One region of the Sporolactobacillus terrae genome, then DNA from elsewhere that is predicted to be linked to it. Evidence: riboswitches for the same ligand, from Rfam matches in the RefSeq annotation. Region 1 holds a riboswitch; each other region holds the start of a gene.
What was found. Region 1 has a riboswitch for S-adenosylmethionine ahead of metE (5-methyltetrahydropteroyltriglutamate--homocysteine S-methyltransferase). Riboswitches for the same ligand answer to the same signal wherever they lie in the genome.
Positions count from the first base shown of each region.

Region 2: it holds a riboswitch for S-adenosylmethionine, as region 1 does, so the genes downstream of both, K7399_RS02400 (vitamin B12 independent methionine synthase) here and metE (5-methyltetrahydropteroyltriglutamate--homocysteine S-methyltransferase) in region 1, are expected to answer to the same signal.
Region 3: it holds a riboswitch for S-adenosylmethionine, as region 1 does, so the genes downstream of both, K7399_RS10315 (Fur-regulated basic protein FbpA) here and metE (5-methyltetrahydropteroyltriglutamate--homocysteine S-methyltransferase) in region 1, are expected to answer to the same signal.

Region 1 is NZ_CP082837.1:1,849,684-1,859,957, reverse strand. Features, by position in the region: gene K7399_RS08790 (peptide chain release factor 3) at 1-1,369, shown strand, start outside; gene metE (5-methyltetrahydropteroyltriglutamate--homocysteine S-methyltransferase) at 1,600-3,906, opposite strand; SAM riboswitch class I at 3,996-4,110, opposite strand; gene K7399_RS08780 (putative bifunctional diguanylate cyclase/phosphodiesterase) at 4,418-6,268, shown strand; gene K7399_RS08775 (globin-coupled sensor protein) at 6,412-7,695, shown strand; gene K7399_RS08770 (AAA family ATPase) at 7,841-8,806, shown strand; gene K7399_RS08765 (DUF58 domain-containing protein) at 8,803-9,993, shown strand; gene K7399_RS08760 (transglutaminase TgpA family protein) at 9,986-10,274, shown strand, end outside.
Region 2 is NZ_CP082837.1:528,983-539,256, reverse strand. Features, by position in the region: gene K7399_RS02450 (ECF transporter S component) at 1-150, shown strand, start outside; gene K7399_RS02445 (energy-coupling factor transporter ATPase) at 232-1,092, shown strand; gene K7399_RS02440 (energy-coupling factor transporter ATPase) at 1,079-1,942, shown strand; gene K7399_RS02435 (energy-coupling factor transporter transmembrane component T family protein) at 1,939-2,748, shown strand; gene K7399_RS02430 (YjcZ family sporulation protein) at 2,851-2,967, shown strand; gene K7399_RS02425 (YdcF family protein) at 3,099-3,839, opposite strand; gene K7399_RS02420 (DUF421 domain-containing protein) at 3,888-4,568, opposite strand; gene K7399_RS02415 (DUF3290 family protein) at 4,582-5,043, opposite strand; gene K7399_RS02410 (N-acetylmuramoyl-L-alanine amidase) at 5,270-6,292, opposite strand; gene K7399_RS02405 (aldo/keto reductase) at 6,564-7,517, opposite strand; SAM riboswitch class I at 7,691-7,798, shown strand; gene K7399_RS02400 (vitamin B12 independent methionine synthase) at 7,931-9,058, shown strand; gene K7399_RS02395 (L-lactate permease) at 9,174-10,274, opposite strand, start outside.
Region 3 is NZ_CP082837.1:2,158,818-2,169,091, forward strand. Features, by position in the region: gene K7399_RS10300 (lysylphosphatidylglycerol synthase domain-containing protein) at 1-50, shown strand, start outside; gene K7399_RS10305 (CBS domain-containing protein) at 133-546, opposite strand; gene K7399_RS10310 (EAL domain-containing protein) at 888-3,449, shown strand; gene K7399_RS10315 (Fur-regulated basic protein FbpA) at 3,489-3,647, opposite strand; SAM riboswitch class I at 3,736-3,843, opposite strand; gene K7399_RS10320 (amidohydrolase) at 3,910-5,088, opposite strand; gene K7399_RS10325 (iron-containing alcohol dehydrogenase family protein) at 5,107-6,213, opposite strand; gene K7399_RS10330 (O-acetylhomoserine aminocarboxypropyltransferase/cysteine synthase family protein) at 6,240-7,550, opposite strand; gene K7399_RS10335 (Ldh family oxidoreductase) at 7,589-8,665, opposite strand; gene K7399_RS10340 (GNAT family N-acetyltransferase) at 8,677-9,093, opposite strand; gene K7399_RS10345 (trans-sulfuration enzyme family protein) at 9,101-10,258, opposite strand.

The DNA.
Region 1 (10,274 bases):
CAGTGTGATGCAGTTTGAGTATGATGGGTATAAGATTAATATTTTGGATACCCCGGGGCACCAGGACTTCAGTGAAGATACGTATCGAACGTTAATGGCAGTCGACAGCGTTGTCATGATTATCGATGCCGCTAAAGGCGTTGAACCGCAGACGATAAAACTATTTAAGGTATGCCGTGACCGCGGGATTCCGATTTTTACATTTATCAATAAACTGGATCGTCAAGGCAAGGATCCATTGGAACTTTTTGAGGAAATTGAAAATGTGCTCGGTATCGAATCCTATCCGATCAACTATCCAATCGGGATGGGGCAGTCCTTTCGCGGGGTTTACGACCGGCAGGATCATAAAATCGAATGGTATAACGAAAAAAGAGAGCGCCAGGTTCAGAATTTAGGCGAGGTTGAGGAACTGACGGATATCTTAAAGGATCAGGTTGACGATTATACCTTGAGTCAGCTGGAAGAAAACCTGATGCTTCTGGATGAAGCAGGAAGCCGTTTTGATCTTGAGGCGGTGAAAGCCGGCAAGCAGACACCGGTCTTTTTCGGGAGCGCGATCTCAAGTTTCGGTGTTCCGACATTTTTGGAACACTATTTGAAACTTGCCCCGCAGCCGCAGCCGCGGCACTCGAGTGAAGGCATCGTTCAACCGAATGACCCGAATTTTTCAGGGTTTATTTTCAAGATTCAAGCAAACATGAACCCGGCGCATCGCGATCGAATTGCCTTTCTGCGGATCTGTTCCGGTAAATTTGAGAAAGGCATGAGCGTCTATCTCGATCGAACGGGCAAGCCGTTGAAACTCGCACAGCCACAGCAATTCTTTGCCGACAGCCGTGAAATGATTGATGATGCATTTCCAGGGGATATTGTTGGGCTCTACGATACAGGCTTCTATCAGATTGGCGACACGGTATGCCAAGCGAAAGATACGTTTAATTTTGGTGCATTGCCGCAGTTTGCTCCGGAGCATTTTGCTAAAGTGCGAGCCAAAAACGCAATGAAGCAAAAGCACTTTCTCAAAGGGGTCAGTCAGCTGGCACAGGAAGGTGCGATTCAGGTCTATAAAACGCCTTATGAAGAGACCATTCTCGGCGTTGTCGGAACGCTGCAGTTCGATGTCTTTGTCTACCGCATGCAGGCTGAGTACGGTGTTGCTCTGGACATTGAACGGATGCCGCATCAGGTAGCAAAATGGATTGCAAGTCGCGAGGATGCAGAAGCACTTCGCCGCAACGCCAACAATCTGGTGGTTACCGATTATAAAGACCGCCCGGTGATCATTTTTGAAAATGATTTCTCACTGCGCTGGTTTCAGCAAAAGCATCCCGATGTTGTACTGCGCGATTCGTCCCATAATATGTGAGTGGTACAGAAAAAAAGAGCCTTGTGCAGGCTCTTTTTTTGTAAGTAAAGAATCGATATGAATTTGCTGCTACTCATCCTACTAAGATAAGCAGCAGTCTCCGTCAACGAAACAAGACGCCCGCGGCGAAGACAATCGAAGCGTTGATTTTAGGCGCCATAAGGGGATAAACGTGTGATGAAACCGAACAAGCCGCGACTTCGTGTCGCGGCTTGTTTGTACGCTTTGATTTATCGAGAAACGGTATGGCTGAGTTCGGCGCGCACTTGCTGCGCTGCTTCAACCATATTTTTAAGTGCAGGGACGGTTTCTTCCGTGCGGCGTGTTTTTAAGCCGCAATCCGGGTTGATCCAAACAACTTTTGGATCAAGAACGTTCAATGCGCGTTCGGCGTAGGATTTCATTTCCGCTACACTTGGAATGCGTGGGCTGTGAATATCATAGACACCGAGGCCAATCCCCTTCTTGTAATGGAAGTCCTCGAAGGTTGCAATGATTTCGCCGTGGCTGCGTGCCGCTTCAATCGAGATCACATCCGTATCCAAAGCATCGATGGTGTCGATGATTTCATCGAATTCGGAATAACACATATGCGTATGAATCTGTGTGTCGTTTTTAACAAAGGTTGTCGCAAGCCTGAACGAATAAACAGCATCGTGCAGGTAGCCTGCTTTCTTCTCTTCCTTAAGCGGAAGCCCTTCGCGAAGCGCGGGTTCGTCAACCTGAATCATACGGATATTGGCTTCTTCAAGTGCATGGACTTCTTTTTTAAGTGCAAGCGCAATCTGGTTAAAGACGCTGGCTTGACTAATGTCGTTTCGAACGAAAGACCAGTTATAAATGGTGACCGGGCCGGTGAGCATCCCTTTAACCGGTTTATTGGTTAAGGATTGTGCATAGGCACTTTCCTTTACGGTCATCGGTTCTTTCCAGGAAACATCACCAAAGATCAGTGGCGGCTTCACGCAGCGGGAGCCGTACGATTGGACCCATCCGAAGCGCGTGAATGCAAAGCCGTCCAGTTTTTCACCGAAATACTCAACCATATCGTTGCGTTCGAATTCGCCGTGTACCAGTACATCCAGACCGATTTCCTCTTGAATGTCAATCCATTTTTTCGTTTCTTCTTTAATAAATTGATCATATTGGCTGTCCGACCATTCGCCCTTGCGCCAATTGCGGCGTGCTTGGCGAACTTCTTTTGTTTGCGGGAAGCTGCCGATTGTTGTGGTCGGAAGCGGTGGCAGTTGGAACGCATCCGCTTGCACCTGTTGACGCAAATCGAAGGAAGCAGGTCGCGTTGGAAGTTCTTTGCTCAATTGATCCAGCTCTGCTTGAACCGCTGCATTATTGCGGTGAACCGACTGCTGCAGGGCGTTCAGATCAGCACGATTTTGCTCAACAGCACCGTAGATTGCTGCCTCGCTTTCATTCAGTCCCTTGGCAAGAACCACAATTTCGCCTAGTTTTTCATCAGCAAATGCAAGGGCATGCTTTAAAACAGGATCAAGCTCCGTTTCATTGGAAACCGTTACCGGAACATGAAGAAGGCTTGACGATGGCGTTACCCAAAGATTCTTATGATCTTTTACTGCAGAGAGCAAGGTTTGTAATTCCGTAAAAGTTGCGGAAAGATCGGTTTTCCAAATGTTACGGCCGTCGACGACTCCTGCTGCAAGTACTTTATCTTTTGGAAACCCGTAGGTCTTGATGGCTGCAAGATTTCCCGCTTTACCGGCAACAAAATCAAATCCGAATCCGTCAACCGGAAGAGCAGTCACTTCTTGATAGTGATCCAGCGCCTCGAAATACGTTTGCAGCAGCAACTTCAATTCAGGAACATTTTTCTTGATGTAGGCGTAAGCCTTGCTGAATGCGGCAAGATCTTCCTCACTTTGTGCTTTGACCAGAATCGGTTCATCAATTTGTACCCACTCTGCTCCGGCTTCCTGCAGTTCAGCAAGTACTTGAACATAGAGAGGAAGCAGCGCGTCAAGCAATGTGTCGAAGTGATCGGAATCATAGCCTTTTGCCAATTTTAATAAAGTGATCGGTCCGACAATCACCGGTTTTCCAACAATGCCAAGTTCGTTTTTGGCTTCATTGAAGAGATCAAGAAGACGGTTTTTCGTCAGATGCGGTTTCGTGTCATTGCTGATTTCCGGAACGATATAGTGATAGTTTGTGTCAAACCATTTGGTCATTTCCGATGCTTCGGCATCCTGATTTCCTCGTGCGATGGAGAAATAGGTCTCTAAAGCTATCTCTTTTTCATCCGTTTGAAAACGATCAGGAATCAAGCCGAAGAGAACCGCGGTGTCGAGAACATGGTCATAGAGACTGAAATCGCCAATCGGAATCAGATCAACGCCGAGATCCTTTTGTTTTTTTAAGTAGCTGAGTCGTAACGTTTTAATGGTTTCTAAAAAAGTTTCTTTTGATGATTTGCCTGCCCAAAAAGCTTCGAGAGCTCGCTTCCATTCTCTTTTTTCCCCAATTCTTGGATAGCCGAGATTCGCGCTCAATACTTTACCCATTCTTTCATCCTCCTGTTTCAATCCGCTTGGTTAAGTGGGGCAAATAAAAAGCCTCTCTAGTTAGAGAGGCTTCTGTGACAATCCGCACCCTCTTATTTTTCAAGACTTCGCATTGGAAAATCTTGCTGGAATTAGCACCTTTTCATAAATCTGAAAGGTTGCCGGGCTTCATAGGGCCAGTCCCTCCGCCGCTCTTAATAAGAGTTTATTAAGTTAACTTGAATACTATCATGGATTACATGGACCGTCAATGCATAAATTTCACAAAATTATTCGTTTTTCACAATAAATAGTCTTGTAGCATCATGCACATTTAGGGAGAAAAGCTTACAATGCTACATAAAAGCGATTAATACGTGTATGAAAAGCGACATCAGTCGGCTATTCGGAACAACGAATGACACAAAATTAGTCTTGAAAACCAATGTGTTCATGTTTCATTCGTATCTGACGATATAAATAATGAACATTCAACGCTAGATTAAGAACTGACGAGGGAGCACGCCAAACGATGAGTGACCAATGGAACAAAGCAAACTGGTTAAAAAAAGTAAAAGAACAGCCTGCAGAGTTGTCAATCAGCGATCATCGGATACGCCGACGGATTCAACTGCTCAATCTTCATTTGTTTGATCTGCAACTACTGCGCTGGGTTCGGCCATTTCTGCTCCGCTTAAGTGATGAGATTGCTGATGCAACAACCGAATTTGTGTTTGATCTTTTTAAGTTTCAGAGCACGCTTTTACCAAGATCATTAAGCACAACGATTCGCGATAAAAACGTTGAAATTACGCAAATGTTTTTAAGCGGCGTTCTTGACCAACGCTTTATACGTTCCAGTCGTGAACAGGCGCTTTTGTGCTTCCGCTATCAGCTGGATTTGTCCAACCAGATTGCTTTGTCACATGGTTTCATTAATTGCATCATTGAGGCGATCAATCGACAAGTGAATTGTCGCGAACAGGCGCTAATCATTTCTAAAGCGTTGGAAAAAATCGTTAACTTGAACTTGCAGCTGATTATGGAAAATTATCAGCAATTAAAAGATAACAATGATCAAAAAAAGGAAGAGGCGATTCGATTTAAGGCTTATCATGATCCGCTTACCGGATTGCCGAATCAACTGGTTGCTGAGGAAGTCATTGAAGCGATGATCGATCAGCGCAAAGACCATTCCTTTTCCGTGTTTAAGATCAATATCGATCGGCTGAAGATGATTAATGAAATGTATGGGCGGACGATTGGAAATAAATTGCTGATCATGCTCTCCGGGCGTATCAATGCAGCACTTGAACCGCTTGCGGCAGAACTCTACCGTATCAGCAGTGATGAATTCATGATTTTGTTCAAGAATCGTTTGAGTAGGAGCGAACTCATTGATGCCGCCGAACTGTTGACACATACTTCTGAGCTGCCGTTCATCGTTGATGGCAAAGAGATCTATGCGACATACAGTATCGGTATCTCACGCTTTCCTCAAGATGGCGCCAACAGTGTGCAGCTCTTTGGCTGTGCCGATGCTGCATTGCGCGAAGCAAAGAAGGACACAAAAGAAAGCTATTTTTTCTATAACACGATGCTTCATCAGCAGTTGATGAAAAAGATATGTATTGAGGATGAGCTGCAAAAGGCATTGTACAAGCAACAATTTGTGTTGTATTATCAGCCGCAAGTCGATGCCGGCAGCGGTGCACTCGTCGGTGTAGAGGCGCTGCTACGATGGGAGCACCCGAGTCACGGCATATTGCCGCCAAGCGGCTTTATTGCGGTGGCCGAGGAAACGGGCATCATTCGGGAAATCGGCTGGTGGGTGCTGAATGAGGCATGCAGACAAATGAAAAAATGGCAGGAGACAGGTGCGTTGAATGTCCCCATCTCGGTTAATCTGTCGTTTAATCAGTTTCGTGATGAGACGGTTGTCAAACAAGTCGCACATGCACTGAAAATGAGCGGGCTTGCTCCGAACAGACTTAACTTGGAAATCACTGAATCGATGATGGCCGAGGATCTTGAGCGCTCCGTGCGTATTTTGAATGAGATTCGAGCACTTGGCGTCGGTGTCAGCCTCGATGATTTTGGAACCGGGTACAGTTCGCTCAGCTATTTAAAAAATTTGCCGATTAATCAGTTGAAAATCGATCGTTCCTTTGTGATCGATATTGTTCGAAATCACCGAGATCAAGCAATTGTCGCGGCCATTGTAACGTTGGCGAAGCAGCTTTGGGTGGATGTGATCGTTGAAGGAATCGAAACGGAAGAGCAGCTAAGGGCTATTGAGGCATGCCGTTGTCGCGCGATTCAAGGTTATTATTACAGTCAGCCACTCGCGGAAAGTGATTTTACCGAAAAGTATCTGGCATAAACAAAATGGTGAACGGTTGCAAATCGGAACAGAGAACGGATAAACTTAGGAGATCGAGCAGACGACCGTCTTATTTGAGCATTTGTTTTTGATAAGACGCTCGCCGTCACCCGATGACAAAGGGCTGCAGAAGGGGTTGGACGATGCACGTGTTGAGAAGGAAAAAGCAGCATTCATTGCTGGTTCGCGCAAAATCGGAAAAGGTCAATCTGAACATTCAAAACCCGGATGTATTGGAAAAAATAGAGATGCTGGGCTTAAATGAGGAAGACCTGCAAATCTTAAAAATGATGCGTCCATTCGTTGAGAAAGAAATGGCACGGATCGCGCATGAATTTTATGCTGGATTTAATAAAATTGATTCACTGAAGAAGATCATTGAACAGAACAGTACGGTTGAAAAGTTGAGCCAGACCCTTGCAAGTCATGTTCTTGAGCTTTTTTCAGGCGTACTGGATGAAGCATTTCTTGCGCGTAGAAATCGAGTGGGAATGATCCATTACAGGATTGGGCTGAAGCCGCCGGTTTATATGGGGGCATTCCAGAACTTAACCTCGAGCTTAGTGACCCTTGTATTGACTCGGATGGCAGACAGAGCGGATGCTGAGCGCATGATTCAGGCAATCAATAAAATGATCAGTTTTGAGCAGCAAGTGGTCCTGGAAGCGTACGATGCAGAATACGAAAAAGCTTTAAAAAAAGAGTATGCAGTCGGACGCGAAGATTTGCGCGCAGCAATTCGAAACGTCAGTCATCAACTGGTCCATTTGTCGGAAGAGAACAAGCGATTAATGAGCAGTCAAATGCACCAGTTTGAACGTGTCCGAGAGACTGCAGTGAAGCGAAACGAACTGTCGCAGCATGCAAAAGCGCATGCTGCTGCAGGCCAAGGCCAGTTGGATCGACTGCTTGTACAGGTCGAGGCAGCTTTTCATTCAGTACATGAGATGGCAGGTATGGTCAGTCAGCTTGAGCAATCATCAAATAAAATTGGCCGTGTCATTCAATTAGTTAAAGAAATTTCAGAGCAAACCCATATCTTAGCGATTAATTCGGCAATTGAAGCCGCGCGTGCCGGTGAATTCGGCAAAGGGTTTGCGGTTGTTGCCAAGGAGATTCAGAAGCTTGCCGATCAGACCAGTAATGCCATGACTCAAATCGCTGAACTGATCGGAAATTCAACGACCGTCTCTCATGAAGTTGCCGTTTCGCTGGATCAGACCACGGCAATTATTCAGAAGGGGATGCAAGAGTCGGCACATACCGGAGAGAAATTCGAAGGAATCATTAAAACCGCCGATCAAAACAGCCGTTTGTCGCAGCAAACCGATCAAACCATTCGGGAACTTGCGGCGATCATCGACCAGCTGAGCGGCGGTGTCGAAACATTGGTCGCCTCGGCCGAACAGCTCAAATGTCAACTTTGATTATTTTTTAGCAAAAGCCGGCGAACCCGGCGGAAAAAGAAGCCTTTAAGCCGATCCTTGGAAAGAACGGCTCTTTTTTTGTACAATAAAAAAGAACGACTAAATAATAATCGAAAAATGAAATCTGTGAGAAGTGAGGTCACTTATGAATCCAAGCATTGAGGCGCATCAGACAATTTCTGAATTATTAGATCATGTTGAACGTGTTGTTGTTGGCAAACGAAAAGCTGTGAAACTCATTATAGTAGCCCTACTTGCCGGCGGGCATGTACTCATTGAAGATATTCCCGGTGTGGGCAAAACGCTCATGGTGCAAACGATCGCCAAATTAATCGGCGCTGATTTCAAACGCATTCAGTTTACGCCGGATCTTCTGCCTTCCGATATCACCGGACTGTCCATCTATAATCAAAAGGAATCCCGATTTGAATTTAGACCGGGCCCAATTATGGGCAATATTATTCTTGCCGATGAAATCAATCGTACCTCACCGAAGACACAGTCTGCATTGCTTGAAGGAATGGCTGAAGGGCATGTGACCGTTGACGGGGTCACTCGGGCGCTGCCTGAATTGTTCTTTGTCATGGCCACGCAGAATCCGATTGAGTACGAAGGAACCTATGCGCTTCCTGAAGCGCAGCTTGACCGTTTTCTGATGAAATTGTCAATTGGCTATCCAGATCGAAAACATGAGCTGTCGTTGCTTGATCGGGATTCGGATCGTGACCCGCTTAGCAGATTGAAGCCGGTTCTTTCCATCGATCATCTGCTCTATCTCCGTCATTTAACCGCAGCGGTTTTCGTTTCTGATGCGATCAAAAATTATTTAATGGATCTAGTGGAAGCAACGCGTACCCATCCATCGATTGCCTTGGGGATCAGTCCGCGCGGCACGATTAGCTTGCTTCGCGCGGTTCAGGCTTACGCATTCGTGGCACAGCGGGACTATGCAATCCCAGATGATGTGAAGGCGGTTGCTCCTTATGTCCTTGCCCATCGCCTTTTGCTTAAGGCGGAGGCGGCTTATGAGCAAAAGGATGCGCACATGCTCATTCAGGAGATCCTCGCGAGCATTAAAATTCCTGTATCGCTAAAGGAACCGCTGCAATGACACGGAAACGTTGGCTGAGGCGTTTATTACGCAGTTTTATGCGCATACTTCCTGCGCTTACGCTTACCGTTGTTTTGTTTCTGTTTGCACTTGCTCAAGGCGGTTTTCTGACTTGGTTCCTCTTTTATGTCTTGATTCCTGTAGATCTGTATCTGCTGCTCCTTTTCGTGTATCCATTTCGCTCAATGACTGTTGAACGTACAAATGTGAATCAAAGAATCTTTGCTGGCGATGCGCTCCACCTGACGGTACGTTTAAAGCGGCGATGGGCAGTCCCTTTCTTTCTTCTGACTTTGATTGAGCGTCCCGATGACCAGAGGCTTGCGCATGCGACGACGAAAACGCAAATTCTCATCTGGCTTACTTCAGAACTAACGACCACGATCCGCTTACCCAATATACCGAGAGGAACGTTTTCCTTGAATCAACTGGAACTTACAGTTGGCGATCCGTTTGGATTTTTTAAACGAACGGTTTTTCTATCCGATGCGACTACTGTTTTTGTTTATCCAAAGCCCGTTCAGCTCCCGGTCGACGATTTAAATCTGATCCGTCATAGTGGTGCCTATGCGTCTTCTGAAGAAGCGGATAGGGCTGATTTTGCCGGTGTTCGGGACTATCGTCCAAGTGACCGGCCTTCATGGCTGGACTGGAAATCTGCCGCGCGAACCAACACATTAGTTACCAAGCTTTTCGAGCCGGACCATGAGCGCCTAGCCTCAGTGACTCTTGTTGCAACAAAAACAGAAGAGAATGAACGATTCGAGCTTGCCGTTTCCTATACCGCTTCTCTGCTCAAAACGTTGCTAAACTGCGGATTTACCGTGTCCCTGAGCTATCGTTCCGGGACTCAACCGCTTCTTCTTCATGATCATTCAGAGCGTACGCTTGTGACTGCTTATCAAGCATTAGCTGAATTGACTAAAGAACAGGTGCTTGAATTAGACGAGGTTCAGATGACGACACGTGCAAAAAATATCGGTTATGCCGTAAGTACCGATGAAGGGCTGGCTGCCGTGATGAGCCGTTTTGCAGACACCTACAGACGTCCGCAAAAATTGTTCTACATCGTTGGGAAGCAAACGCCCCAGGTACATCCGCAGCAACCGTCTTCGTGGTTTTCAATTCTCTATGTCACGAAAAAGCAGGCAATATCAAAGGGAAAGACAGGTGACGATTATGCGTGAAGGCCGTAACTCATTGGTCGCAAGAACCATCATCTACGGCCTGTCCGGGCTGCTCTTATGGTTCTGCTTTCAACCGCTTCTTGTTCTAACAATCTTAAATGCCAAGCTGCTGCTGCTCCTGTTTATCGGGAGTATGCTGGTGATGTTTTATTTTAAGCTGCCGAAATGGCTTTGCGTGACGGTTTGTGCGGGTTTAATTCTGCATGCCGTACATTTTTATTTCTTCAAAGCCTACCCGTTCTTACAACCCGAGTGGTTTTTGCTATTTTTAGGACAAACAC
Region 2 (10,274 bases), 1.3 Mb from region 1:
ACTCCGGCAGTGGTTGCAGCCTTCACCAGTCTGCCTGCAACAGCGATTAACGCAATATCTACCGTGATCATCGTCACCGTACTGTACTTCCCGCTCAAAAAGGGATTGTCAATCTTTGATTCAAACAAAGGGATATCCAAACTCGGATAAAAAGATGGTATGATTAAGTTCGGACAATCATTTTGTCCGAACTTTTTTGTATACTCACAAATCCTACCCTAAGGAGCAGACATGAGTGCGCTGATTGAAACGCAGAACCTTTATTTCCAATATCTGCATCACCAAACCAAGCAAAAATGGATTTTGAATGGGATCGATCTCTCAATCCATCAAGGCGAGTTTGTCGCGATTCTCGGCCCGAACGGATGCGGGAAGTCTACATTGGCCAAGCATTTAAACGGGTTGCTGCTTCCTTCAGACGGCTCCGTTCAAATACAAGGTATGGACACGGCGGACCATCAGCAGCTTGATGCAATCCGCCAAACGGTCGGCATGGTCTTTCAAAATCCGGATAACCAGCTTATCTCGACGCTGGTCGAAGAAGATGTTGCTTTTGCACCGGAAAATCTCGGCATGAAGCCCAGTGAGATTCAAAGACGTGTGGATTGGGCGCTTGATGCAGTAGATATGCTGGCTTACAAACGGCATTCCCCGTTCAAACTATCCGGTGGTCAGAAGCAGCGCATTGCCATCGCTGGCATTCTTGCTATGCGGCCGCAATGCATTGTCATGGATGAGGCAACTTCGATGCTCGACCCAAAAGGACGTGCCGATGTCATGCGCATTATCAAACGGCTCAATCATGAATTTGGGATAACGATCCTTTTAATTACACACCACATGGATGAAGCGGCTGAAGCAAGCCGCATTCTGCTTATGAATCAGGGAAAAGTGGTGATGGATGATCGTCCCGAACACGTCTTTTATCAGATTGATTTGCTCAAACAATTGAAATTGGATGTGCCTCAGGTCGTCGAGCTTGTGCTGCGCTTGCGACACCAAGGAATCCGCTTACCTAATCCGATTATCCACGTTGATCAGTGTATCAATGCATTAATAGCTGCCAGGGAGGAAGATTATGGCACTTATTGAATTAAAAAACATAAATTATTGCTATAGCCCGGGAACTGCTTTTGAAAAGCATGCGCTTCGTGATGTATCCATGGCTGTTGACGCCGGTGAATCCGTTGGCCTGATCGGGCATACTGGTTCTGGAAAATCAACGCTGATCCGCCATTTTAATGGACTGCTTCGCCCCAACTCCGGACAAGTGTTGTACCAAGGCAATGATTTATGGAAAAAGCCGAACGAAATCCGTTCGATCCGTTTTCAGATTGGGCTGGTTTTTCAATATCCGGAAACGCAGATCTTCGAGGAAACGGTCGGCAAGGATATCGCCTATGGTCCGCGGAATATGGGACTTGATCAAGAAGAAATTAATGCCCGCATTCGTGAATCCTTGCAATGCGTTGGACTCGACAAATCGTACTTGGAACGCAATCCCTTCCGACTGTCTGGAGGCGAAATGCGCCGAGTCGCCATCGCCGGTGTCCTTGCAATGCGCCCAAAAGTGCTGATTCTGGATGAGCCGGCAGCAGGTCTTGACCCCGAGGGACGTCATGCCCTTTTTGATGCGCTCCATCAGTATCGTCGGAAAAGCGGGGCAGCAGTCGTCCTTGTCTCGCACAGCATGGAGGATACCGCCGACTTTGTTGATCGAGTCGTTGTGCTCGACCAAGGCAGCGTTGCACTGGACGGACCGGTTGCCTCTATTTTTGCTCAAGCAGAGAAACTTGTGTCGATTGGGCTGGATATTCCGCAAAGCACTAAGGTTCTGCTTGGGCTCAAAGCGAAAGGCTATTCCGTTAAAACAGCGGCCTATACCGTTGAGCAGGCGGAGCGGGAGCTGCTTTGTTTTCTTAAGGAGGCGGATCGTCCATGACGCGCGATCTTACCGTCGGTCAATTTATTCCCGGACATTCACTCATGCATCGGCTTGATCCGCGGACAAAGTTGATGCTTACTTTTCTGTTCATCATTCAAGTATTTTTGACGAAAAGCGCGCTCAGCTTACTCTTTTTACTTTTGCTGCTCTGGATTTATATAGTATGTGCCCAAGTCCCCGCGCAAAAAGTATTTCGAGCCGTTCGACCGATTATTCCTGTGATTATCGTTACCGCGCTGCTGAACATTTTTTATGTATCCGGTCACGTCTTGTGGCACTATGCGTTCCTCCGTATCACGGATCAAGGCTTGTTTACCGGGTTTACTTTACTGGTCCGCCTGATCACACTGATCGCCGGCTGCTCGCTCATTACATACACCACGTCGCTCAATGCACTGGCAAGTGGATTGGAACAACTGCTTGCGCCCCTGAAGCGGCTTCATTTTCCGGTTAACGAGTTGTCGATGACGTTGTCAATCACACTGCGCTTCCTGCCAACGCTCGCTGAAGAGCTCGACCGAATTATCGAGGCACAGAAAGCGCGCGGCGCCCAGTTTGGTACCGGAACGATCCTCAATAGGATTCGCGCCTTTTTTCCGGTTATCCTTCCTCTGTTCATGTCGGCATTCCGTCGCGCGTTTGAATTGACCAATGCGATTGAATGCCGTTGCTACCATGGCGGCGAAGGCCGAACGAAATTGCATCCTTTGAAACTTAGGCGACTTGACTATGCAGCAGCAATCTTTTTCTTGGCTGCATTCGCCATGACACTGATTTTCAACGGTATCCGGCAACCGTTTTAATCGTTAACGAAGCGACAATCAGAAAAAAATCGGTACATTTGCCCTCCCATTCTAGGTAACTGCAACATATAATGCAGTATCCGATCATGAGGGGGTGTTCTGATGGGCGAACCAGTAAAAGGCGGTGCCGGCTGCGGATGCGGCGTAGGAAACGGCTTCGCACTTCTTGTTGTACTGTTCATCTTGTTAATCATTGTAGGTGCAGCATTTTGCTACTAATTCCGTTTGAGCGTTGAAAAGCAGCAGCTCATTCGACCCGACACCAAATCGAGTGGTGCCGAATGGCGTAAATAAATGTCAAGCCTCCTGAGAAAGGGCATCCGAGCTGCGGATGCTCTTTTCTCGGTGGATTAAAAGCGTGAGGCGAACATCCCGATATATTCCTTCAGCGCAGTAAATGCAGTACCCCCGCTTGCAGGAACAAACTGACCGGGATAAAGTGCAACACGCCTGCTTTCAAGATAGTCGGTCGGGTAGGGCGTCACGCGAACACCTTCATTCTGAAACAGTAAGACCGCACGCGGCAAATGAAAGGCTGATGTAATCAGAATCGGCCGCTTAAACCGATATGCTTTCATTACTTTTTTCGTATTTTCAGCATTGGTTTTCGTTGTAATGCTCTTGGTTTCCGTAATAATCTTGTTTGCAGGTACGCCAAGTGCCGTGAGTTGACGCTTACCGATCTCAGCCTCAAGTCCACTGTCCGGATAGACCTTTCCTCCGCTTAAAATGATCGGTAAATGCGTTTTCTGATACAAACGGAACGTTGTCAGTAATCGATTCGCCGCATTGCCCGACAACTGCCCCTTCCCTCCTAAATCAGGCGTTCCGAGCGTCGCCCCCCCGCCAAGCATCACCAGGACATCGCCCTTCGGCTTTTCCGGCGGCTGATAATGATTTTCCAGAGGGTGCACCAAAAGAATCCCAGTAAGCGGAATGAAGCTAAGATACATAAGGCAGGTAACCGCTCCAAGCAAAATCGCCAGTTTGCTTTTTTTATGAAACAGCATGACACTCAATAACGCAAGCACCGTCACAAACAGTCCTGGAGGCAATAAAAACCCATAAATAAATTTAATGATATATGCCACGTTCACCGCTCCCGTAGAGACATTTTTAGTGAACACGGCTCGTCTGCCTCAAAGAGGATCTTTGCGCATAACCGCAACAGGGGAGGTTTGTTTCTCCATATCGTCCGTATATACGGTGATCGAACCTTTGTAATATTCCGCGCAAAAGACATCTTCCTTCGACGCAATCCCCATATGCTGAAACACGTCAACCAGCCATTGTTCATCCTTGTCCATCAAATCAAGCATATCATAATCAATCGAACCTTCGGCGACAAGGATAAAACCAAGCCGTTCGTTATCTTTTTTCAATACGGTGAGATGCCCGTTCTGTTCAACCTGCGCCCGGCTCACATCTTTTATTGTGTAAATGTCCTGCATCCGCAGCATGGTCGCAAAATCCGTAACCGACAGATTGGCTTTCTTAAAATTTTTTGGGATCATTTTACCCTTATTAACAATGACAATTGGGTCACCATCAATCCACTTACGCACCTCACTGTTTTTCGCCTTCAAGATTCTCATCGCGATAATCAATCCTGACCAGATGAGCAGAACAATCAGAAATTGCATAATTGTAATATCCGGGTTATAGATCATCCCGCCTATGATCCCGCCAAGCACATAATTCTGGATTTGATCGGCAGCAGATAACGGTGCTAGATTGCCTTTACCCGACATATTGATGAAAATGACGAGGCAGATGAGACCGATGACTAACTTAATGGCTACGTCCATGTATGAAAACACACTGCGTCCCCCTTCACTTTTCGATGAGTTTCACGGAGAATTCATTGATCACCTGAATCCGCTCAAGCATATAATGATCGGGATCGCCCTCTGTTCGTTCCAATCGATAGAAGTGATCACCTGCCAGAAATAAAGCCACCTCATCCGGCTTCAAATGATTGGTGTAAATGTGATCCACTGGAACATCCAACTCACGTGACAGCTGCCGCATCTGATTGAGCACGCCGCGGTATTCATTTTGTACATGCTCACGGTTCAGCCAATCATTCACTTGGATTCCCGCAAGCAAGATAATCAGAATCCCAGCTAAAAAAATGATCTCCGTATATTTATGGGGCATCCGTCTTTTTCTAAAGCGGAGAATAAAGAAAAAAATAATGAGAAGCAGCGCTGCCATAAAACCAAACTGTACAAAAGCTGCCGTATGAGTTTGACCTTCGATGTAGTCATAGCTGTAAAAATTCAGTGCGACCATCCTCTTTGTCAAAAATTCATTCATCTCTAGTATGGCTAGGAACACTTTTTTTCATGAATGCTGCATGCCACAAAAACTCCGACAAATAGGCGGTCGGAGTTTCAGAGACACCGTTTTATAGAAACACACAAAATAAATCAAATGATTCACGTGACTCATTGATTTCAAGCAATACGACGCTTTGCAAACGATTCCCACATCGATAACGCCTTGCATTGCCCTTCGCCTAAAACAACGTGTTCCAAGTTTCTGGTCCTACGATGCCATCTACAGAAAGATTATGGCGTCGCTGATAGGCTTTGACTGCTTTCTTGGTCGCAGGTCCAAAGACTCCGTCTACTGAAAGCGACAGGGCACGTTGGATTCTTTCCACATCACGGCCGCGGCTTCCCCGTTTGATGATGTGTCCCGGGTACGGAACTACAGCCAAACCACCTCTTAGCGCCTGACTGAGTGCAATTTGGGTTTGCAGGCCGACAATTCCGTCCACCGTAATTCCTGAGTCACGCTGCAGTGCACGAACAGCGGCTTCTGTTGCTACACCGAAGACTCCGTCCGCACCTGCACTACCCACACTGTATCCGGCATGAATTAAATTCTGCTGCACGACTTTGACCGTTGAACCGCGACTGCCTCTTCGCAGCAACGAAGCAGTCTGAACGGATGAAGGGGCAGCTTCTTTTTTCGGACTTGCCACTTTTGGACTTGCCGCACGCGACTTTTTTGACGTGATGGTGCTTCCTAAGATGCCTTCTGCAATGGCCCGACCAATTGCATCGGTATGGGTAGAAACGAAAGTTGCATCGCTTTGATGATCCACGAAGCCGCATTCAACCAGAATCGCAGGAGCAGTCGTATTGCGCAGAACATATAAACTCGAATTCGTGTGGACGCCGCGGTTTTTTAATCCCGTTACCGCGCAAACTGCATTGAGCACACGCTGCGCAACCCCATTTGTTCGTATATCGGGTTGGTAAACCTCAATCCCCGTTCCACCGCCTGCATTTAAATGGATCGAGACGACTAAACTGAGATTAGTGTGGCTGTTTATTTTGCGCACAATTGCAGCAAGATTCTCGTTTTGTGTTTTTGCTTGGTCATCCGTATCATCGTAGACCGTATGACCTGCTGCTCGAAGATCGTTGATAACCGCGTTCTTGATTTGCCGATTAACGACTTCTTCCTTGATAAACCCCTGAGCACCAGGAACAAAGGAATTATGTCCGGCATGAATACTGTATTTAGCCATTATTAAACAACCTCCTTCTCTTATGTGTATGCACATCCTAGGGATGCCGAAAGTTAGAACACCTATTATGTAGAAAAAGACACACATGCCTGGTGAAGCGCACAAAGAAAAAGCAGCCGCTTCAGCGAGGAAACCCCTCGAAAACGGCTGCTCCATTCTTTATTTAACCTTTTGCGGTTCTTCATACATTCAGATAATAAAATTGCGCGATCAAGCGTCCCCTGTACTGCACTTCTCATCATACTCCATTAGCATGAGACTGCTCAACTGATTACAAATTCGATGAGGCAAAGACATGATCGATCGTTTGGTAATCCTCATCCCGAAGCGCTGTAGAAACACTTGCCACATTCGCCAGCAGTTGTTCCGGTGTACGCGCCCCGGGAATCACGGGTCCGATCAGCGGATTCTTCATGTACCAAGCAAGAACAAGTTGTGCCGTTGTGACACCATAGTGCGAAGCGATCGGTTTCAGCTTTTCAACTTTTTCAACATTTCGCTTCAATTGATCCGGTTGATACAAATCAATCGTCAGACGGTGATCGCCTGCTTCAAAATGCGGCAAGTTATCCGGGTTGTAGCGTCCGGTCAAAAGTGCGGCAGCAAACGGTTCATAAGGCACAAAGGTAATCCCACGCTCCTTCAGATAAGGGACGACTTCACGCATCGCATCCTGCTGCAGCAAATTGTATTGATTTTCGACTAAATCAACATAACCGTCTGCATCAGCTTCTTTAATTTGTTCCAAGCTAAAATTCGAAATGCCGATTGCCCGAATCTTGCCCGCTTCTCTCAAACGCTGAAGCGCTCCGACCGCTTCTGCCTTCGGCGTGTCCTGATCTGGAAAATGGATATAAAAGATATCCAAATAATCGGTCTGCAGTCGTTTCAGACTTTCATCAACTGCTTGCGTCAGAAATTCAGGATTATTACTCAACGTGACAGCGCCATCCGCAGCAATTTGCTGCGCGCCTTTCGTTGCCAAAATTACTTTTTCACGATCATTGTTCTTCAGCACGTCACCGATCAGTTCTTCAGAATGACCGAGCCCGTACATAAATGCGGTATCAATCATTTCAACCTCGTGGTCAATGGCCGTTTGAACCACCTGCTTTCCCGTCTCATCATCAAGATTGGGAAACAAGTTATACCCACCAATTTTATTTGTTCCAAGCCCAAGTGGATTTACAGTTAGTTCCGTTCGACCGATTTTCACCTTTTCCATTAAATCACCAGCTTCATACGAGAATAACTTTAGCGTAAAAAAGGATGGCACTGCTTGTCAAAAATTATGCCTGCTTTGAACAGACGATCGTTTTTTGCAAATTGGCTAAAAAAGCTTGAAAAGCCAACCGATTTAGCGTAGACTTCAAGACAATCAAATCAATGAATCAATCATTCTTATCTAGAGAAGCCGAGGGACTGGCCTGATGACGCTTCAGCAACCGTCGTTTTGCGACAAGGTGCTAATCCCAGCCGGCATTTAAAACGCCGGAGGGATAAGAAGAGACCCGAACGCACAGTCTTCTTATTCCCAAATAAAGAAGACTTTTTTATTTGCTCTAAAGCACCCGGTTGATCACTTAGGTCTCCTGCATGATGAATGATTGTGCCATAAAAATTGAGGAGGATAAAGAAATGACCGTAAGCACAGCAAAAAAAGCGCCATTCCGTTTCGACCAAGTAGGAAGTCTCTTGCGTCCACAAGCATTGAAAGAAGCACGAGAAGCCTTTCATGAAGGAAAAATTGACCAAGCTGCACTGACCAAAGTCGAAGATGAGGAGATCAAGAAAATCGTCGATAAGCAAATTGCATTAGGACTAAAAGCCGTAACCGACGGTGAATTTCGTCGCAGCTGGTGGCATTTGGATTTTCTCGCCAATCTCAACGGCGTTGAGACCTATTCACAACATGAAAGCTATAAATTTAAAGGTGCAAAAACGCGTGACACCAACGTCCGCTTCGTCGACAAAGTTGCCTACAATCCGAACCATCCATTCTACGAGGCATTTACATACTTGCAGCGTATCGTACCTGAAGGCGTGCTGGCAAAACAAACGATCCCAAGTCCTACACTCTACTTCCGTGACCACCGAGATGATCAAGCGGTTAACTTCTATGAAACACGTGCCGACTTCTTAGCAGATCTCGCAACCGCCTATCGGCAAACGATCCTGCATTTCTACGAACTTGGCTGCCGCTATCTTCAACTCGATGACACGACTTGGGCCTTCCTGATCGACCGAATCAGCAATGCAAAAAGCAATGAAGAAAAAGCAAGCGCTGAACAAATCGCACAAGATGGTGTCACGGTGATCAACGCTGCAGTCAAAGATCTTCCTGAAGATTTAACGGTCACCATGCACATTTGTCGCGGCAACTTCCGCTCCACCTTCCTGTTCTCCGGTGGCTACGGACCGGTTGCTTCCTATCTCGCACAGCTTAACATCGACGGCTATTTTCTCGAATATGATAATGAACGCGCCGGCGACTTTGCGCCGCTTGGAGAAATTTTCCAAAATGGTGCTGACAAAAAGGTTGTTCTAGGTCTGATAACGTCCAAGTTTCCTGAACTGGAATCTGAAGAAAAGCTGCAAAAACGGATTGAAGAAGCAGCCACTTTTGTTCCATTAAAAAATCTATGTTTGTCCACACAATGTGGTTTCGCATCCACTGAAGAAGGCAACAAGTTAACTGAAGCTCAGCAATGGGCGAAATTAAAACGTGTTGTCACAACTGCAAAAAAAGTATGGACTGATCAATAAAAATTAACCGCACTGAATAACGAAAAATGAGCCTCTGAAATCAAATCCTTGGGATATGATTTTAGGGGCTCTTTCTATAGATTGAAGATTCTTTTTCCACTATTTCTGGTTCAGTTCAGAAAAATAAAGTGATCAGATAAGCGGCTAACCCTGCCAGAACGCTATAGAGGATGGCAGGAGCAACGGTCTTACGAATAATCTCGCCTTCTTTGCCGGCAAGTCCGACAACGGCACTTGCAGCAACGACGTTATGAATACACATCATGCTGCCCGCTGAACCGCCGATCACTTGCAAGGCCAGTACAAGCCGCGGATCAAGGCCCGCATCCATCGCAACATCAAATTGAATTGGGGAGAATGTTAGATTGGATACCGTTCCGCTTCCGGTAATAAACGAACCCAGTTCCCCAAGAAAGGGAGCAGCGGCCAGCCAAATCCCGCCAAGACTTCCCGAAAAAGCTTGGGCAATATACTCCGGCATGCTGACGAGATCCTTTGTTGTCAGTCCGGAATTACTGAATACTTGAACCATAATTAAGGTTGCAACCAAGGCAATTGCCGTTGTTTTCATCGAGCGAAGCGAAATTTTAGCACCCCATATGAACGCTTCGGCCGGTGTCCGTTGAAAAATGAGTGCCAGAAGTGCCGAAACCGTTAAGATCGTTCCTGGTGAGTACAACAGCTTCCATTCAGAATGAACTTCTTTAATCCCAAGGATGTTATTCCATGACAGGTCGAACGCAGTCGTCGCAACATGATGGATCGGCGGCACAATACGTGTAAGCAGCAGTAGAATAACTACCGCAATATAAGGTGCCCAAGCAGCAAGCAGGCTCATGGTCTGCGGTTCGGTATCTTCTTTAAAATCACTGCGAAGCGCGCCCTTCCATTCTTTTTTCGGAAGCAGCCAACCGCGCGCGGCCGTAATTGAAGCTACGGCCAGTGCTGTAATGGAAGCCAAAATCGAAACAAATTCATAGCCAAAGAAAAATGCATACGCGAGCGCAGACCATGTATATGAAAAGCCGACAACCAGCGCCCATGGGAGCATCGAACGCAACACACCTTTTTCCTTCTCCTGTGCATTGGTGAAAAAACGCGTCAGTACATAGATTAATAAAACAGGTAGAAACGAACCGGCAAAAAGATCAAGAATCGTAATGGTTTGTCCAATTTCACGGAAAAAGTCGGGGTTACTCGTAACAATGTTGCTTAA
Region 3 (10,274 bases), 310 kb from region 1:
GCGGAAACTATGGAAAAACAGTCAAAAGGGCACTGCATCAGAAGTTATAACCCTTGCAGTGCACATCTTCCTGTAGGAACAACCAATGATCATTGGTTGCAGCTTTCATTGCCTTTGATTGTCCCTTCCTGATCAGCATCGGACTTTTGTTTGTTGCGCTAACAAATAGCTGATGATCTCCTTTCGTCGAATAATGCCGATAAAGACGCCGCTGTCGTCCACGATTGGAACAAAATTTTGTGTCAACGACGTTTCGATCATATCTTCAATGGCGACATTAATCGACATCGCCGAACTATCCCGATGGCGCGGCACATGACTCAATGGCAGATGTTCTGTATCTTTAAAATCGAGCGATGCATGGTTCTTCAAGTTCCAAAGCATGTCGCCTTCGGTTAGGGTCCCCACATACCTCCCACTTCGATTTAGCACCGGAATTGCGGTATAACGATAATGCTCCATCTTTTCAAGTGCCTGCCTGATGGTCCAATCCTCATAAACAAATTCCACTTCGTTTTTCGGAGTAATCAGAAATGCAGCGTTCATGCTCGACTCACTCTCCATCACTTTGTTTCATCGTCCACCTAACCATTCGATGAAACCGTATACATTGTGGCTATCGTATCGAAAGGGGAGGCAATTTGTTCCGTATTCGCCGGATCAATAGGGATCATCCGCACGTGATTCTTCTATAGAAAAAGACGCGCTTGTTACCTGTGCAGCACCAGTGGTTCATCACGGCACTGCTTTTACTGATAAAAAATTTCTATTTCAACATTCTTCGATAGTCAAAATAAGCCATTTATACTATTATCTTTATATCACAAAAAAAAATAATGAATCATGAAACCGAGTGACATTCATGCGAATTACGGAGGCCCGCGACCATGCATAACGATCAAAAGCAGTGTGCAGATCATCAGAATGGGGATACCGCCCAGTATCCTGATTTATTTTATCGTTCATTATTTGACAACAGCCCTGATCTCATTTTCTATATGGATGTGAATGGAGTCATCGCTTTACCAAACAAACGCTTTTCTAAGTTTATTGGCTATCCGGTCAATGAGATCATCTTAAAGAAAATGGATCAGTTTCTGGCAGATGAACAAATTCCCTCATTCACCACTGCTTATCAGAGGGTGCTGCTTGGTGAGAAGCAGTACCTAAATTCCGTTTTCGTGCACAAGAACGGCAGGCGTTTCGATGTCCATTTAACGATGCTCCCGACTACGTCTGAGAATAAAGTGATTGGCATGTTTGCGGTTGCAACCGATGTGACGCAAACCAATCGTTTGAAGCAATCGCTTATCGAATCGGAAATACTCTTCAAAAGCATCACAGACAGTGCTTCTTTTGCGATCTTTATTTTTCAAGGAAAAAAACTCATTTATGGGAATCCGCAACTCTATGCATTTCTTGAACCAGAGCTCGCAGGAGATGCATGCATTCTTGATGTGCTGCATCCGGATGATCAATCGAACGTTCGATCCATTACCGATCAATTAGTCGCTGGAGAGAAAGGCATCGATTTTTCATTTCGAAAGATCAGAGATGGTGAGATGCATCACTTTGATTGCTCGATTAAGAAAATTATCTATCGCGACAAAGCAACGTTTATCGGCAGTATTCAAGACGTAACCAAACGCAAAGAAGCAGAAGCGTTAACCAAATACCTGATTAATCATGACGAATTAACCGATCTGCCTAACAGCAGATTTTTCCGCAAAAAACTGGAACAGGAATTGATTGTCAGCAACTCGCTGCACCAGAATCTGGCTGTAATGTATTTGGATCTGGAGCGTTTTAAATACATCAATGATACATTAGGCCATCCGACCGGTGATGAATTGCTAAAACAGTTTGCGAAAAAACTGAGAGCTTTACTTGATGTGCGTCATTTTATCGCCCGAATCAGTGCCGATGAGTTTCTCATTCTCTGTCCAAATGTCTTCTATCCAACGGTCGTCAATCTCGCAGAAACCATGGTCAGCGCATTTGACGAACCGTTCCTCATTAACGATTACCGGATCCCGGTTTCACTCAATCTTGGGATCAGTATCTTTCCTGATGATGGCGATGATGGCACAACTTTAATGAAACATGCCGACGCTGCACTTCATTGGGCACAGAAAGACAAACATAACCGTTACCGGATCTTCACATCCACGATGGATATCACTGGCTACAAGCGGTTCACCTTAGAGTCAGACTTGAGAAATTCACTCGATTTGCATCAATTCGACTTATATTATCAGCCCAAGGTCGATCTCTTTACCAATCAAATTGTGGGCGCTGAGGCACTGATCCGCTGGAATCACCCAAAATGGGGGCTTGTATCACCAACGGAATTCATCCCGCTTGCAGAAGAAATCGGCGTTATGCGTCAAATCGACCGCTGGATCGAGGAGACGGCATGTCGCCAAAATAAGGCTTGGCAGGAAGCTGGACTACCCGAACTCCCAATTTCCGTCAATTTAACGGCGTATCGTTTTCTAGAAAACGACCTCGTTACACGTATTCTGGAAATTTTAAATCAAACAAAACTGGACCCGCACAATTTGGAAGTTGAGATTGTGGAGACCTCGCTTCTTGAAAATGAAGCAACGGTTCTTTCGATTTTAGATGGCCTCAGAGCAAACGGAATTGGCATTCATCTTGACGACTTCGGCACCGGCTACTCATCGCTTTCTTATCTGAAACGATTCAAAGGCAAGATCGATACGCTGAAAATTGATAAATCGTTTATTGATGACTTGAATGCAACTGGCGATAACAGCTCTCGGTTTATTACGCAATCAATCATCGATCTCGCTCACCATTTGAACATGCGCGTAGTCGCAGAAGGAGTCGAAACGCAAGAACAGCTGCAGTTGCTGAAAGAAATCAAATGTGATGTCGTACAAGGTTATTTATTTTCTAGACCCATACCGGCCGACCAGTTTGCCAAATTTGTGCGCAAACAACGTGGCCGTTCCGCCGACATAAGCCGACATGCTCAAAGAAAGCCTCATAAAAATAGGCGTAAGTTCTTTAGAGTCGCCCTTAAATCGCCGTTAAAAGCGTCCGTCACATTAGATCATTTCCATGGTCAAACGGTTCGTCTCGGGCAATCGCGTATTTTAATTGAAAATATCGGGCTGGGCGGATTGCGCTTCTTATCGGATTTACGGTTCGGGATTGATTCCTCAATGATCTTAAAAATAGAAACAACGATTCTTGGGAAGGCAGCTACATTCTATGGTTCAGTCGTTTGGGCGAAGGAACTCAAAACAGAGATTTTCCAGTACGGGTTCGTATTTAACATGAGTGAGAAGGAGCGGACACTCCTCTCGCAGCAGCTCAATCGTTTGGCACATATGCTCAAAACCGCTTCGCCTACTCCCAATCCTGATTTCGTAACGACGGACAAGTTCGACTTTTTCTCAAACGTAAAGGATTCACGGTAAGAAAAAGCCGACCATGCCATGGTGCGTGAATCCATGAATTTAAGCGCGCTTCTGCACCTGTTTATATTCATGTTCGAGTTCTGATAAGGATAATTCAAAGAGATGCTTTCCATTTTTCTTGTAGACATGATGGGCAATCAACCGTTCAATTAATTGTTCACGCCTGTTTTCAACGGTCTTTCGAAGCGCACTATTCATGATGCTGACCACTCCTTACAAAAAATTAAAACCTGCTTTCCCTTCACGTCTAAGAGGAGGAAGCAGGTTTTTATTCGATCGTGTCCTCGACTTATCTTCAAGCAACGTATTCTGCTTGTGGAATTAGCACCGTGCCACGTGTGGGTCGGTTGCTGAGGCTTCGCAGGGCCAATCCCTCCGCCTCTCTGGATAAGCATGACTGAATCATGGCTATTCTTTTGGTGGTGATCACAGATCTGTCGTTTACAATGTGCATGCTTTGCTAACGTTCATCAGGCAGCGACGGTTCGGGTCTTTCTTCATCTTTTAATGCTTGCAGAACAGCGATAGCCGATCGGTAGTAGAAGGTGGCTGCTGTTTGAATTCCGGCAGGATCAACACGGAACGCAGGATGATGCCAGTCCTCCGGTCCATTCGACCCAATAAAGGCAAATACGCCCGGAACTTCACGCTGGAAACATGAGAAGTCATCGCCGGCCACCGATAAGTCTGGGGTAACCACGTTAGTCTCCGCTTTGTTTGCATCGTAAATGATCTTCGCTATTGTTTCATTATTAAATACTGAAGGCGTGCCTTGCCCCCACTCAACCTGAACCTGCACATTGTACGCATGTTGAAGTCCAGCAGCAATTGCTTCAAATCGGTCAATGATTAACACGCGGTCCTCATCATAAAAAGTGCGTACCGTACCCAACAGTTCAACTGCTTCAGGCAGCACATTCCAGACATCGCCGCCGTGAATACTTGTGACACTCACCACTGCTTCATGCTTCGGGGTGATGTTGCGGCTGACAATCGATTGCACCGTTTGAATGAACGATGAGGCAGCAACGATCGCATCTCGCGTGCGTTCAGGAATCGCTGCATGTCCGCCAATGCCATGAAATGTAACTTTAAACTTATCGCAAGCAGCCATTAACGGACCGGATTTGATGCCAATCGTTCCTACCGGCAGATCCGGTTTATTATGCACGCCGATCACCGCACGAAGTCCTTTGAGCTGACCGTCATTAACCACCTTAAGCCCTCCGTGTCCCGCTTCTTCAGCAGGCTGGAAAATCAACCGAACCGTACCCGGGAGTTTCGGCTGATTTTGCTTTAACAGATCGGCAGCCCAAAGCAAAGCGGTTGTATGAAAATCATGGCCACAGGCATGCATGACACCGTCATTTTGCGACTTATAAGGCAGATCGGTTTGTTCAAGGATCGGCAAGGCATCAATATCCGCGCGAAGTCCGATAGCCGGACCGTCCGGATCACCTGAGATATCGGCGAAAACTCCCGTTTCAAGATGGCTCTCCCTTAGCGAAATGGAAAGGTCCTGAAGCCTTTTTTTAATCAGATTGGTTGTTTCATGCTCGTGCAGCGATCGTTCCGGGTGCTGATGCAATGTTTTAAAAAGCGTGAGATATGTTGTTTCTTCATCTAAAATTTGGCTCATCTTTTCTATTCATCTGCCTTATGATCGAGACTGCGGCGTAAGCGTTGCATCGCTGCTTTCGTTTGCAAGCGTCTCCACCTGATTTAATGCATTCAGAATAAACGCTTCATCAAATGTTTTGAAGACAAAACGGAAACCAATCTCCGTCTCCACGCATTCTTTGGCCAGAATTTGCTTCGCCTCATTGACATTCTTCAGTCTGAACTGCTCCAATGCGTCAATGAGACCAACTCGCCTATAAAAAGGCAGCAGCTTGCGCACTTCCGCATGCTGTCCCAATGTGGCAAGCAGGACAAGCAACCCATATGCGACCTTGATGCCATGCTGGTAGCGGCTCATGCCTTGGATCTTGATCATCGCATTATGAATCGCATGGGCACCGGAAGCGCGCCCATAATCGCGGGCGAAACTGCCGACCGTTCCGGAAATTCCGACAATAACATCAGAGATAATTCGGAAGGCCGGACTGATTTGGTGGCGTTCCATGCTTGTTACCGCTTCTTCGGAATACTGAAGCAGCAACTTTTTTGTCTGCAGAGCTGCACTTAGTCCAAGTGAAACAAAGGGATCGTTTTGCTGACTCTCATCTTTCCGAATCGCCTCTGCTTCATACCACTTGGCTAATGTATCGCCAATCCCGGCAATATAATAATCCTTTGGTGAATCAATGAGTAAGGATAAATCGACGAGCACGGCATAGGCGGTTTCTTGAAAATGATCGCGGCCGACATGCTCATGCTTTTGATTGTAGATGATGGCCAGTGGTGTATAGGCGGAACACGTACCCAGAACGGTCGGAATGCAGATGTACTGCGCGCGCAGCCGGTGATTGACGCCTTTTGCAGTATCTAGAACGCGACCACCGCCGATTGCGATGATCAGATCTGCCTGCCCGATTTCACGAGTCAGCCGATCCATATCTTCATGGCTTGATGTGCCATCGTAATGATGGACCGGCCACTTAATCTCTTTCTGATAAACCGTTTGAAAAGCAGTAAACGACTTTTTTCCTGTAATAATATGAACGGATGCAAACGGAACCGTCAATTCATCGAGATGACAGATCGCATCCTCTGAACAGAGATATTGACTCGGACCGCCTCGGACAATCTTACCTAAATCCATGGATTTTTCTCTCCTTCAATGATGACTTAGTCAAACGCTTTGGCCAATGCTTGATCCAGATCAGCAATGAGATCGTCTGCATCTTCTAGACCAATTGACAGACGAATCCATGTGTTAGTCAGGCCGCTTTTTTCTCGAGCAGCTATGGGAATTTCACGGTGAGTGGTTCGGCCTGGATTCACAATCAACGAGCGTGCGTCGCCGACATTGGGCAAATAACTAAAGATCTTGACCGCATTTAAAATTTTCTTTGCTTCGGTTTCGCTGCCATCAACTTCAAATGCGAAAATCGCACCGACGCCTCGGGGAAAATCACGGGCAACAAGTTCATGCTGCGGATGATTCGGCAATCCTGAGTAATGCACCGCTTTCACGTGTGGATGATTAGACAGGTGCCGAGCAATTTTCTCCGTACTGGCAACTTGTTTTGCGAGACGTTCCGACAACGTTTCAATACCTAAAAGCACAAGGTAGGCATCAAACGGACTCAAGGCTGCCCCAAGCAGCCGAAGGTACTTCACACGAATTCGTGCTGTGAATGCTTTCGCTCCGAATGTTTCGACAAAACTTCGTTCAACCTGTTCCTCTTCATCTCCCAGGACATAATCCTTCTCTTCAAATTGTTTGAAACGCCCATTGCCGTAATCAAACTGCTCTGCATCAACAATGAGTCCCGAAACCACCTCACCATGCCCGCTGATTCCTTTTGTTGAAGAATAGACGACAAGATCGGCACCGTGACGAATTGGGTTAAATAGATAAGGGGTCGGAAAAGTATTGTCGATGACCAGCGGAAGTCCATGCTGATGTGCCCGTTCCGCAAGTGCTTTAACGTTTGTTACCATTGTATCAGGATTTGTGACACTTTCTGCAAAAATCGCCTTGGTATCTGCTTTGATTGCCGCTTCTACTTGTGCCAAATCGTTGATGTCATCGATAAAGTCAAACTGAATGCCGAATTTAGGAAATAGCGTGCGAAATTCGTCAAAGCTCGATCCGTAGATATTCGCAGCGGTAATGATTCTGCCGCCGCCTTCAGCCAAATTAAGCAACGCATAAGAAACGGCAGCCATTCCTGATGCAACTGCCACCGCTTCTTTTCCACCATCCAATTCGGCAATTCTTTTTTCCAACACAGCAGTCGTTGGATTACCGATTCGCGAATAACTGAAGCCTTTTTCTTTAAGATTAACTAGCTGTTCTGCACGTTCTGTGTCACCAAATCCGAAGGCGACCGTTTGATAAATCGGAACTTGCGATGCATTGTTATGCTGCGTGCGGTCATAGCCTGCATGTATTTTTAATGTGTCAAAACGATGCCTTGATTCTTCCATCATTGATCTTCCTCCATTTCTAATTCAACACCTGCACATGCTCAAAGGTATTGCTGATAGGGAATATGCAACCGATCTGAGAGAGCCGTCATTTCATTGAGCGTTTTAAGATCAATTGGAATACCATTTTTCACACGATCTTCAAGTGCGTCAGCCTCTTTGTCACCATGTATGTAGATTTTCTTTCCCGGCTCAGGGGGCAGTCTGCGTATGCGTTCAAGCATTTGCGATAAAGCGTCTGTAATCTTGTTGGCATCCCCGAACAAGTGAAGATTAATTGCGGCAAAAAAATGGCTGATCCCTTTCGTCCTTCCGTCGCCGAGATCGGCGGAAAGATTGCCTTGTGAAAGAATGGACGTCAAAATTTCTACGAGCAAAGCATTACCAAAGCCTTTGTACCCGCCGTTTTCTTCTCCTTGCCCACCCACAGGAAGCATGCCGCCGATTTTAGGAACATGCGATAAGTTTCGCTGCAACGTACGCGCATCGCGGCTGATTCGGTTCTTGTTGTCGACCGCCCATGCTCCAGGAATGCTTTTTTTCTGTTTGGCGTAAATCTCGATTTTTCCGAGCGATACGACCGTTGTCGCCGCATCATAAAGAAAATCATGCGGCGCAGCCGGCAGTGCAAAAGCAATGGGATTACTGCCGAGAAATGGACGCATGGCATAGGTCGGAATTAAAAAAGGATTCGAATTGGTTGCCGAGATACCGAACATCTTTTTCTTACTGGCCAGCTTGGCATAGTAACCGGCCATGCCATAATGATTGGAATGGCGAACGGAGACAATGCCGATGCCGCGCTGCTCCGCTTTCTTAATCGCCAGCTCCATGGCCTTAATGGCAACAAGCTGCCCCATTCCCTCATGCCCATCAATCACCGCGCTGACCGGTGATTCACGAATAACCTCCGCAACTGCACCGACACGGATGTCACCGGCACGGATTTTCCGATCGTACATGGCCAGACGCTGCACGCCGTGTGATTCAATGCCGAACAGATCAGTTGCTACGATGGATTGGGCAATGGCCGCGCTGCTTTGTTCTGAAAACTGATAAGCTTCAAAAATGCGTTTTACCCATTGCTGGATCCCGCGATAATCGTACCGTTTACTCATCTTCAGTTCCCTCACAGATCCCGATCAAGATATACAATATCGTCTCTGAAGTTCCAACCTTTTTGTCTCCAAAATTGTTTTCCCTCCTCATTATTAATGACGACAAACAAACCTATTTTTGTAATCTCATCTCGTTTAAACTGTGCACAGACTCGGTCAATCAAGGCCGTACCGATGCCTTGACCTTGTTCTTTAGGATCAACTGCCGTGTGGTAGATAAAACCTTTTCTTCCATCGGTACCGCCAAGAATCGTACCAATAATCCGGTCGTGATCGGCGGCAACAAAACAGGTCTCCGGATTTCTTTGAATCATCCGGGCAATTCCTGCGTAGCTGTTGTCCAGAGACGCCAAGTTCATCCCTTGAACCCGCGTCCATAGATCATAAGCCCTTTCATAATCGTCAGGGATCATTTTGCGAATTTCCATCCATGTCTCACTCCAAATGTTTTTTTTGCTTGGCTTTATCCAGTGCCTGAGTCAGATCCTCAAGCAGGTCTTCGCCATTTTCAATGCCGATCGCTAGGCGAAGCAATCCCTTTGTGATGCCTATTTTTTGCTGAAGAGCCGCATCAAAGGATTCATGCGTCATCGTCGCCGGCTGGCAAATCAAACTCTCTACACCGCCTAAACTGACAGCTAGATCAAATAACGATAAAGCGTCAACAAACCGATCCTGATCATACCCGGGAGTAAGACGAATGGAAATCACCGATCCGTGCCCCGAAGCTTGCCGCTCCTGAATGGCCTTTTCTTCACGCGAAAAGGATCCTGGATAATACAAGTGTTCAATACCTGGATGAGTGCTGAAAAACTTGATGATCCGATCGGTGTTCTCTTCCTGACGATCGAGACGAACGCTTAACGTCTTGATTCCGCGAATCAGCGCATAGGAATCGGTCGGACTCAGAATTCCGCCGAGCGTATTTTGTAAAAATTTCAGCTTCACGGCAATGGATTCCTGATTAGTCGCAACCAGTCCGGCAAGCACGTCCGCATGACCACTCAAGTATTTTGTGGCTGAATAGAGCACGACGTCTGCGCCCAAAGCAAGTGGATTCTGATAATAAGCGGTTAGAAATGTATTATCGACAATAAGCAGTTTGCCTTTCTGATGCGCGACTGCTGCGAGACGCTGAATATCTGCAACGCGAAGCAATGGATTTGACGGTGTCTCAACATAGAGCGCTGCCACATCATCATCCAAATCCGCTGCCGTAAGATCGTTAAAATCATGAACCAGTTCATAATTAATCCCCCGATCCTTGAAAAGGTTGCTCGCATAGCGATAGGTTCCACCATAGACATTATTGTTCAGCAACACCTTGTCACCGGAATGAAGCAGACTGAACACAGCCGACACGGCCGCCATGCCCGATGCAAACGCATAGGCATAATCCGCTTGTTCTATTTTTGAAAACAAGTGTTCAAGATTATTCCGTGTCGGATTCCCGCCTCTGGCATAGGCATAGGACTGAAAGTTATGCAGATCCTCCTGTACATAAGTGGTTGCGAGATAGATTGGCGGTACAACCGCGTGGTCTGGATTGTCTTTGGCGTCAATCCCCTTTACAATCAATGAATCTATTTTCATCCTGCTCTTCCTCCTT